2 regions of the Variovorax sp. GW821-FHT09B01 genome follow, and region 1 is predicted to be linked to the other one. Evidence: riboswitches for the same ligand, from Rfam matches in the RefSeq annotation. Region 1 holds a riboswitch; the other holds the start of a gene.
The links. Region 1 has a riboswitch for manganese ahead of AC07RV_RS01945 (TMEM165/GDT1 family protein). Riboswitches for the same ligand answer to the same signal wherever they lie in the genome.

Region 2: it holds a riboswitch for manganese, as region 1 does, so the genes downstream of both, AC07RV_RS15365 (TMEM165/GDT1 family protein) here and AC07RV_RS01945 (TMEM165/GDT1 family protein) in region 1, are expected to answer to the same signal.

Annotation. Positions count from the first base shown of each region.
Region 1 covers NZ_JBWKPQ010000001.1:448,215-452,210, reverse strand. The annotation lists gene AC07RV_RS01955 (alpha/beta hydrolase family protein) at 1-387, shown strand, start outside; gene AC07RV_RS01950 (tripartite tricarboxylate transporter substrate-binding protein) at 464-1,453, shown strand; gene AC07RV_RS01945 (TMEM165/GDT1 family protein) at 1,472-2,044, opposite strand; yybP-ykoY riboswitch at 2,055-2,225, opposite strand; gene AC07RV_RS01940 (DUF8696 domain-containing protein) at 2,316-3,671, opposite strand; gene AC07RV_RS01935 (ATP-binding response regulator) at 3,782-3,996, opposite strand, start outside.
Region 2 covers NZ_JBWKPQ010000004.1:180,444-184,439, reverse strand. The annotation lists gene metX (homoserine O-succinyltransferase MetX) at 1-712, opposite strand, end outside; gene AC07RV_RS15365 (TMEM165/GDT1 family protein) at 869-1,432, opposite strand; yybP-ykoY riboswitch at 1,523-1,630, opposite strand; gene rbp (RNA-binding regulator) at 1,897-2,430, shown strand; gene AC07RV_RS15355 (SDR family oxidoreductase) at 2,502-3,290, opposite strand; gene lptC (LPS export ABC transporter periplasmic protein LptC) at 3,301-3,948, opposite strand; gene AC07RV_RS15345 (KdsC family phosphatase) at 3,945-3,996, opposite strand, start outside.

The DNA of each region.
Region 1 (3,996 bases):
CGGCTGCATGCCGACCCCGAGGCCAACCGGCTGCGGCGCGACGGCCTGCGCTGGTTCCCCAAGTCCAATGCGCGCATCGACGTGCCGGTGGTGACCATCCACACGCTGGGCGACGTCTACGTGCCGTTCAGCATGGAGCAGATCTACAAGCGCCGCGCCGATGCGCTGGGCACCTCGAAGTGGCTCGTGCAGCGCGCGATCCGCGGCATCAGCCACTGCGACTTCACGACCGAGGAGCAGACCCAGGCCTTCGACGCGATGACGAACTGGGAGCAGAACGGCGTGAAGCCGGCCGGCGACGAGGTGCTCGATGCCGCGACCGTGGCGCGCGCCGACTACGGCTGCAAGTTCTCCTCGGCCAGCCGCGGCGGTTGCCCCGCGCCCTGACGGCGCCGGTGCGGCCCGTCCCGTTCGCGGGGCGGCCGCACCGCCCTTCCCGTTTTCTTCGTTCGCACGTCCCGCCATGAAACAACCCACCCTCACCCGCCGTGCGCTGCACGCCCTGCTGCTGGCCGCCGGCCTCGCCGCCGCTCCCGCCTTCGCGCAGTCCGATGCCTTTCCGGTGCGGCCGATCCGCGTGCTGATCGGCTTCACCGCCGGCGGCTCGACCGACGTGCCCTTCCGCGTGCTGGCCGAGAACGCCTCGAAGATCCTCGGCCAGCCGGTGATCATCGAGAACAAGCCCGGCGCGGGCGGCGTGCTGCCCGCGCAGACCATGCAGGCCACCGCGCCCGACGGCTACACGCTCGCGCAGGTGCCGCTGCCGGTGTTCCGCCTGCCCTACACCACCAAGCTCAACTGGGACCCGGCCAACGACCTGAGCTACGTGATCGGCCTCGCCGGCTATTCCTTCGGCCTGGTGGTGCCCGCCGATTCGCCGATCAAGTCGATGCGCGAGTACCTCGCCTATGCCAAGGCCAACCCGGGCCGCCTGAGCTACGGCACGCCGGGTGCGCTCACCACGCTGCACCTGACGATGGAAGCGATCGCGATCCAGGCCGGCGTGGAGTTCAATCACGTGCCCTACAAGGGCAACTCCGAATCGCTGCAGGCGGTGCTCGGCGGCCACGTGATGTCGGTCGCCGACACGCCGGGCTGGGGCCCCTATGTCGACCAGGGCAAGCTGCGGCTGCTGTCGACCTGGGGCGAGCAGCGCTCGAAGAAGTATCCGAACGCGCCCACGCTCAAGGAGTCGGGCATCGACATGGTGCAGGCCTCGCCCTTCGGCCTGGTGCTGCCCAAGGGCGCGAACCCGAAGGTGGTCGCGATCCTGCACGACGCCTTCAAGAAGGCGATGGAGATGCCCAACTACCAGGAGTCTCTCGCCAAGTTCGACATGGAGACCTTCTACATGGACAGCGCGGCCTACAAGCAGTACGCGGTGCGCACCATGAAGACCGAGAAGGCCGTGATCGACAAGCTGGGCCTGGGCACGGCGGGCGCCGCCAAGTAGGCGGCCGCCCGCCGGGGCTCAGAACAGGTTGCCGACGTTGAACAGTGTCAGCAGCCCCAGCACGCCGAAGATGACGGCGGCCACGCCGTGCACCAGCCGCATCGAGACCTTGGCCGCGATCTTCTCGCCGAGGAAGACCGCGGGCGCGTCGGCCAGCATCATGCCCAGCGTGGTGCCGATCACGACCTGCACCACGTCGGGATAGCGCGCGGCCAGCGCCACGGTCGCGATCTGCGTCTTGTCGCCCATCTCCGCGAGGAAGAAGGTGATGACCGTGGTGCCGAAGGCGCCGAAGCGGCTCTTGGTCTTCGCGGCGTCGTCGTCGATCTTGTCGGGGATCAGCATCCACGCGGCCATGGCCAGGAACGAGGCGCCGATCACCCAGCGCAGGATGTTCGGCCCCATGGCCTGGGCCACCCAGCCGCCGAGCGCGCCCGCGGCCGCGTGGTTGACGACGGTGGCGGTGAAGATGCCCGCGACGATCTGCCAGGGTTTGCGAAAGGTCGCGGCCAGGATGATCGCGAGCAGTTGGGTCTTGTCGCCCATTTCCCCGAGCGCGACCACGCCCGTGGATACGAGTAAGGCTTCCATGATGAAAAGAGAACTCCCTGGGCCAGCGACGCGAAGACCACGCCACTTCCCGGCCCATACCGAGGTGACGTGGTCAAAGGTCTTGCCAGGCTCTAAAGCTGCTCGCGCCATGGCCGAAGGCCAAGTGTGTTGACGCGGGCTCCTGCGTTGCGCAGGTCAGCTACTCCCCAATGACTGAGGCCGCGATCTTAGGGGCGAGCGTCGAATCGCCCTCGTCTTTTCGACGAATGTCCCCGTGTCGAGAGCGAGTTGCATTACCGGGCATGCGCGCTCAGGGCGCGAGCGTGAGCTTGAGGATCTGGTTGCCGTGGTTCGCGCCCACGTAGACGGTGCCGTCGGCGGCCACCGCCACGCCGATCGGGAAGTTGAAGGCGATCGGCGCGCCGGTGCCGTCCTGCAGGGTGCTGATCTCGCCCGCGGGCGTGACCACGCGCGCCACGCCATCCCAGGCGTGGGTCAGGAACACGTTGTCGTGCCCATCCACCGCCACGCCGTACGAATAGCCGAGCTTGGCCGGCGTGGCCACCGTTCCGTCGACCACGCCCGCGCCCGCGTTGCCGTTCGCGCAATCGCCCAGCAGCGTGCTCACGGTGGCGCTGGCCACGTCGATCTTGCGCAGGCAGGGACTGTCGGTGTCGGTGTCGTAGAGCGTCTTGCCGTCGCGGCTGAGCGCCAGGCCCTGCGGGCGCGCGAACTGGGCGGCCGTGCCGACGCCGTCGAGGTAGGCCTGCGTGCCGTCGCCCGCGAGCGTGCTCGTGGTGCCGTCGGCCGCGACCTTGCGCACGCGCTTGTTCTCCGTGTCCGCCACGAACAGGTTGCCCGCGCTGTCGAGCGCGATGCCGGTGGGGTTGTTGAACATCGCGGTGGCCGGGCTGTCGGCGTATCCGCTCGCGCTGCCGCCGACCCAGGTGCTGGCGGTCGTGGCGTTGGGCGCGATCTTGCTGATGCGATGCTGGTCGCTCACGTAGAGGGTGCCGTCGGCCGCCAGTGCCAGGCCGACCGGCGCATTCATCGTCGTCCCCGGCGTCACCTCGGCACCGCTGCCGCTGGCGGTGTCGATCCGATAGACCGAGCCATTGCCGCCCATGGCCACGTAGAGCTTCGCGCCGCTCGCATCGAGTGCGAGCTGATAGGGGCTGCTGTAGCTCACGCCCGTCGTCGCCAGCACGGTGGCGACCCAGGGCTTGACCGTCAACGTGGCGGCGCTGCTCGTCACGCTGCCGCTGGCGCCCGTCACCCGCACGCGCAGTTGCTGGCCGCTGTCGGCCAGCAGGCTGGCGGCCGTGCGGAAGCTGTCGCTTGTGGCACCGGCGACATCGGTCCAGTGGGCACCGCCGTCGGTGCTGCGTTGCCACTGGTAGGCCGTGGCGTGCGCGGCCTGCACCTTCAAGGTGGCGGACACGCCCTGGCCCACGGTGGTGTTCGATGGCTGCGTCGTGATCGAAGCCGCGGCTGGGGCGGGTGCCGGCGGAGGTGTCTGCGCGGCAGGCGCGGGAGCGGGAGCGACCGGGAAGCCGGCAAAGCCCCCGCCACCGCCGCCACCCCCGCAGGCCACCAGCACGAGATTCATGACCAGCAACGCGACGGGTGTGCGCGCTGCACGGCAAACGGCAAGACGGGTGTTCATGAGAGGCCTTCCTTCTTTCAAGTGAGTGGATGAGAAGGCCTCCACGGTAGGGATCGCGACACCTGCGATCTAGTGTCGAAGGTCATCGACTTTCGGCGGAAAAAAGACGCTCAGGCGTGCCTGCGGACGCGCGTCGTTCCGTGTCGCGTCAGCGCTGCGAGGGCCTGCAGCAGCCTGTCGGCCGCCACCGGCTTGAGCAGCACCTGCAGGCCTGCGTCGTGCATCTGCTGCTGCCGTCGTGGCGCGGTTTCCCCGGTGATCAGCAACACCTGCAAGCCGGGGCCGAAGCGCGCGCGCAGCCGCTGCGCCACGGCCAGCCCGTCGG
Region 2 (3,996 bases), on a different contig from region 1:
CGAACTTCGCGTTCATGACGTCGTCGCTGAGGTAGGTGATGTGGCCGATCATGCGGGCGATGCGCAGGCCGCGCTTGGGGATCACGCCGTGCTCGTAGAAGTGGCCGCCGTGGAAGTCGGGGTCGGTCACGATGGCGCGGCGCGCCACCTCGTTGAAGGCGATGTTCTCGGCCGTGAGGTTGGGCGCGCTGGCGACCACCACCGCGTGGCGCACGCGCTCGGGGTACTGCAGCGTCCACGACAGCGCCTGCATGCCGCCGAGGCTGCCGCCCATCACCGCCGCGAGCGTGCGGATGCCGAGCGCGTCGAGCAGCGCGGCCTGGGCGTCGACCCAGTCCTCGACCGTGACCACCGGGAAGTCGGCGCCGTAGACGCGGCCGGTCGCGGGGTTCACGTGCATCGGCCCGGTGGAGCCGAAGCAGGAGCCGAGGTTGTTGACGCCGATGACGAAGAAGCGGTCGGTGTCCAGCGGCTTGCCGGGCCCGACCATGTTGTCCCACCAGCCCGCGGAGCGGGCCTGGCCCTCGTAGACGCCCGCGACGTGGTGCGAGGCGTTGAGGGCGTGGCACACGAGCACCGCATTGCTGCGCTGCGCGTTGAGCGTGCCGTAGGTTTCGTAGGCGAGCGTGTAGCTGCCGATGGTCGCGCCGCTGCGCAGGGCCAGCGGGCCCGCGAACTGCATCGACTGGGGAGTGACGACCAACGAGGACATGAAATGAAAAACCCGGCCTCGCCAAAAACGAGCCGGGTCACGGCATCCGTCTTTAGCTGTATTTATCAAGCGCCCGCAAGCTGGAGCAAATCGGCGCGAGCGGCAGTATATCGCCGCGGGCCCGGGACGGCGGGCCCCGGGCTTTGGACGGCGGCGCTACCAGCCGATCAGCGCGACCACGCCCAGCACCAGGAAGATGACGGCCGAGATCGAGTGCACGAGCTTGATCGGCACCCGCTTGACGATGCGATCGCCGAGCCAGACCACCGGCGCGTTGGCCAGCATCATCCCGAAGGTGGTGCCGACCACGACCCAGAAATAGGCCTCGGTGAAGCGCGCCGCGAGCATCACGGTGGCGATCTGCGTCTTGTCGCCCATCTCGGCGAGGAAGAAGGCGACCACCGTGGTGCCGAAGACGCCGAAGTGCGAGGAGCGCGGGGCATCGTCGTCGTCGAGCTTGTCGGGGATCAGCATCCAGATCGCCATCGCGATGAAGGAGCCGCCGAGGATCCAGCGCAGGATGTCGGGGCCGAGCCAGTGGGTGATCCAGTTGCCGACCGCGCCCGCGAGCGCGTGGTTGATGACGGTGGCGGCGAAGATGCCCGCCACGATCGGCCAGGGTTTTCTGAAACGGGCTGCCAGCAGAAGGGCGAGCAACTGGGTCTTGTCGCCCATTTCGGCGAGCGCGACGACGCCGGTCGCGACGAGAAAAGCTTCCATGAAAAAACGGTTCCTTGGCCGAAGGGACGCAATTGACCGTGCAACACCTTCGGCCAAATTTCCCGAAGTTGCACGGTCAATGGTCTCGCCAGGTGTTGTTCTTCACTGCCCGCGCCATGTCCTGTGTGGGGCAGGACAAGTCTGTTGACGCGGGCCCTTCTCGTAGACGGAAGGCGGCTACTCCCCAATGACGGGCGAATTCTAACCCTTAAGTGTCATAGGCCCAGTTCGGGGCCTGGTTAGTAAGCGTGCGCTAACTCCAAGAGCCCAAAACTGTGCTACCGCAAGAAGCAAATTCCTGCTTGCATTTCTTGTATTTCACCCATAATGCACGAGCCTCCCTTTTCATTTCGGGTTGGAGGCACTGGGTGATCGGACAGTTTCGCGCGACTCGGCGGCTCTCGTTTGAGTGATGCTAATCGGGACTCCATCGCTTTTCTTGATGTGTTTATAGGAGTCCCTTGATGGGCAACAAACTGTACGTCGGCAACCTGCCTTACTCGGTGCGCGACGGTGATCTGGAGCAGGCATTCGGTCAGTTCGGTGCTGTGACCAGCGCCAAGGTCATGATGGAACGCGATACCGGCCGCTCGAAGGGCTTCGGCTTCGTCGAGATGGGCAGTGAAGCGGAAGCACAGGCCGCCATCAACGGCATGAACGGCCAACCCCTGGGCGGCCGCAGCGTGGTCGTCAACGAAGCCCGCCCGATGGAAGCACGTCCCCCGCGCAGCGGTGGTGGCGGCGGCTACGGCGGCGGTGGTGGTGGTTATGGCGGCGGTGGTGGCGGTGGCTACGGCGGCGGCGGTGGTGGCGGCTACGGCGGTGGTGGTGGCGGCGGTCGCAGCGGCGGCGGTGGTGGCTACGGCGGCGGTGGCCGCAGTGGTGGCGGCGGCGGTGGTGGCGATGGCGGTTTCCGCAGCCCCTACGGCGCCGGCCCGCGTGGCGGCGGCGGCGGTGGTCGCGGCGGCTACGGTGGCGGCGGCAACAGCGGCTACTGATCGCTTTCCCAAAAAGACAAAAGGCTCCTTCGGGAGCCTTTTTCGTTGCCGCAGCCGGTACGGCCTCGGGTTCAGCCTTCGCCGCGCCGCTTCTTCCGCCCGCGTCCCTGCACGGCGCGGTCGAGCAGCGCATTGGGCAGCATGCGCATGATCTTGGCGATCACGCCCATCTGCCAGGGAATCACGCGGTAGCTGGCACCGCTCTCGATCGCGCCCAGCGCGCGGTCGGCGAAGGCCTCGGGCTTCATCAGGAACGGCATGCCGTAGCGGTTGCCCTGCGTGAGCGGGGTGTCGATGTAGCCTGGCAGCAGGGTCACGACCTTGACGCCGCTGCCGTGCAGCTCGCCGCGCAGGCTTTCGCAGTAGGCGACCACGCCGGCCTTGCTCGCGCAGTAGGCGCCGTGTCCCGGCAGTCCGCGGATGGCCGCGACGCTCGCGATGCCGACCAGCCGCCCGCTGCCGCGCTGCACCATCGCGCGCACGAAAGGATGGAAGGTGGCGGCCAGCCCGACGTTGTTGGTAGCGAAGGTCTGCGTCAGCACGTCGAGGTCCTCGCGCTCCGCCGTGTCGATGCCCACGCTGATGCCGGCATTGGCGATCACCACGTCGGGCACGCCCTGGCGTTCGATGCAGGCGGCGCCGGCGGCCACGATGCTGTCGGTGCGCGCGACGTCGGCGCTGTAGATCAGGTAGCGGCCGCGGTCGAGCCCGCGCGCGTTGGCCCAGGCTTCGATCTCGCCGGTGCGGCGCGCGACCAGCGCCAGCCGGTAGCCGGCGTCGTAGAAGCGCGCGGCCAGCGCCTGGCCGATGCCGCTGGAGGCGCCGGTGATGAAGACGAGGGGCGACGGCGCGGTGGTCATGGCGCGGCGCTCAGCGCTTGCCCGCGGCGCCGGCCGCCTTGGCCGAGGGCACCATCGTGCCGCGCACGCGGCCGTTGAGGTTGGCGATGCCGGTCAGGTTGTCGTAGTCCATCGTGTCGGCGGTGAACTGGTCGGTGCCGCGAATCAGCGTGACGGGCTTGTTCGACTGCACGCGCTCGGTGTCGAGGAAGGCATGCAGGAAGTCGCCGCGGAACTCCAGGCGCGGCGAGGTCTTGCCGTTGGCGCCGACGGCCGCGTCGCGGATGACGACCGCGTTGCCGAACAGCTGGATCTCGCTGCCGTCGGAGTTCGACAGCCCGCGGTTGGCGGTGGCGTGGGTGGTGAAGCCCTGCGGCGACACCGAGCGCATGCGCACCTCGTCGACCTCGATGGTGTCGGTGTCGGGGTAGTGCCGGCCTTCCTTGCCGAACAGCTCGCTGCGCAGGTCGCCGCTGGGCAGGAAGTTCTTGATGACGAAGCCGCGCATGAAGTAGTCGGGCTCGTGGGTGGGCGCGACCTTGGCGGTCGGCTCGAGCAGCTTGGGCGCATTGCGCACCAGCCAGTAGGTGCCGAGCGCGACCGCGGCCGTCAGGATGATCGGCAGGTAGATGGTGACGCGATCGAGGACGTCGCGCAGGAGGTTCCAGGCCTGCTTCATAGGGCGGTGTTCCGTGCGACGTCGAGCAGGCGCCGGTACTGTCCGCTG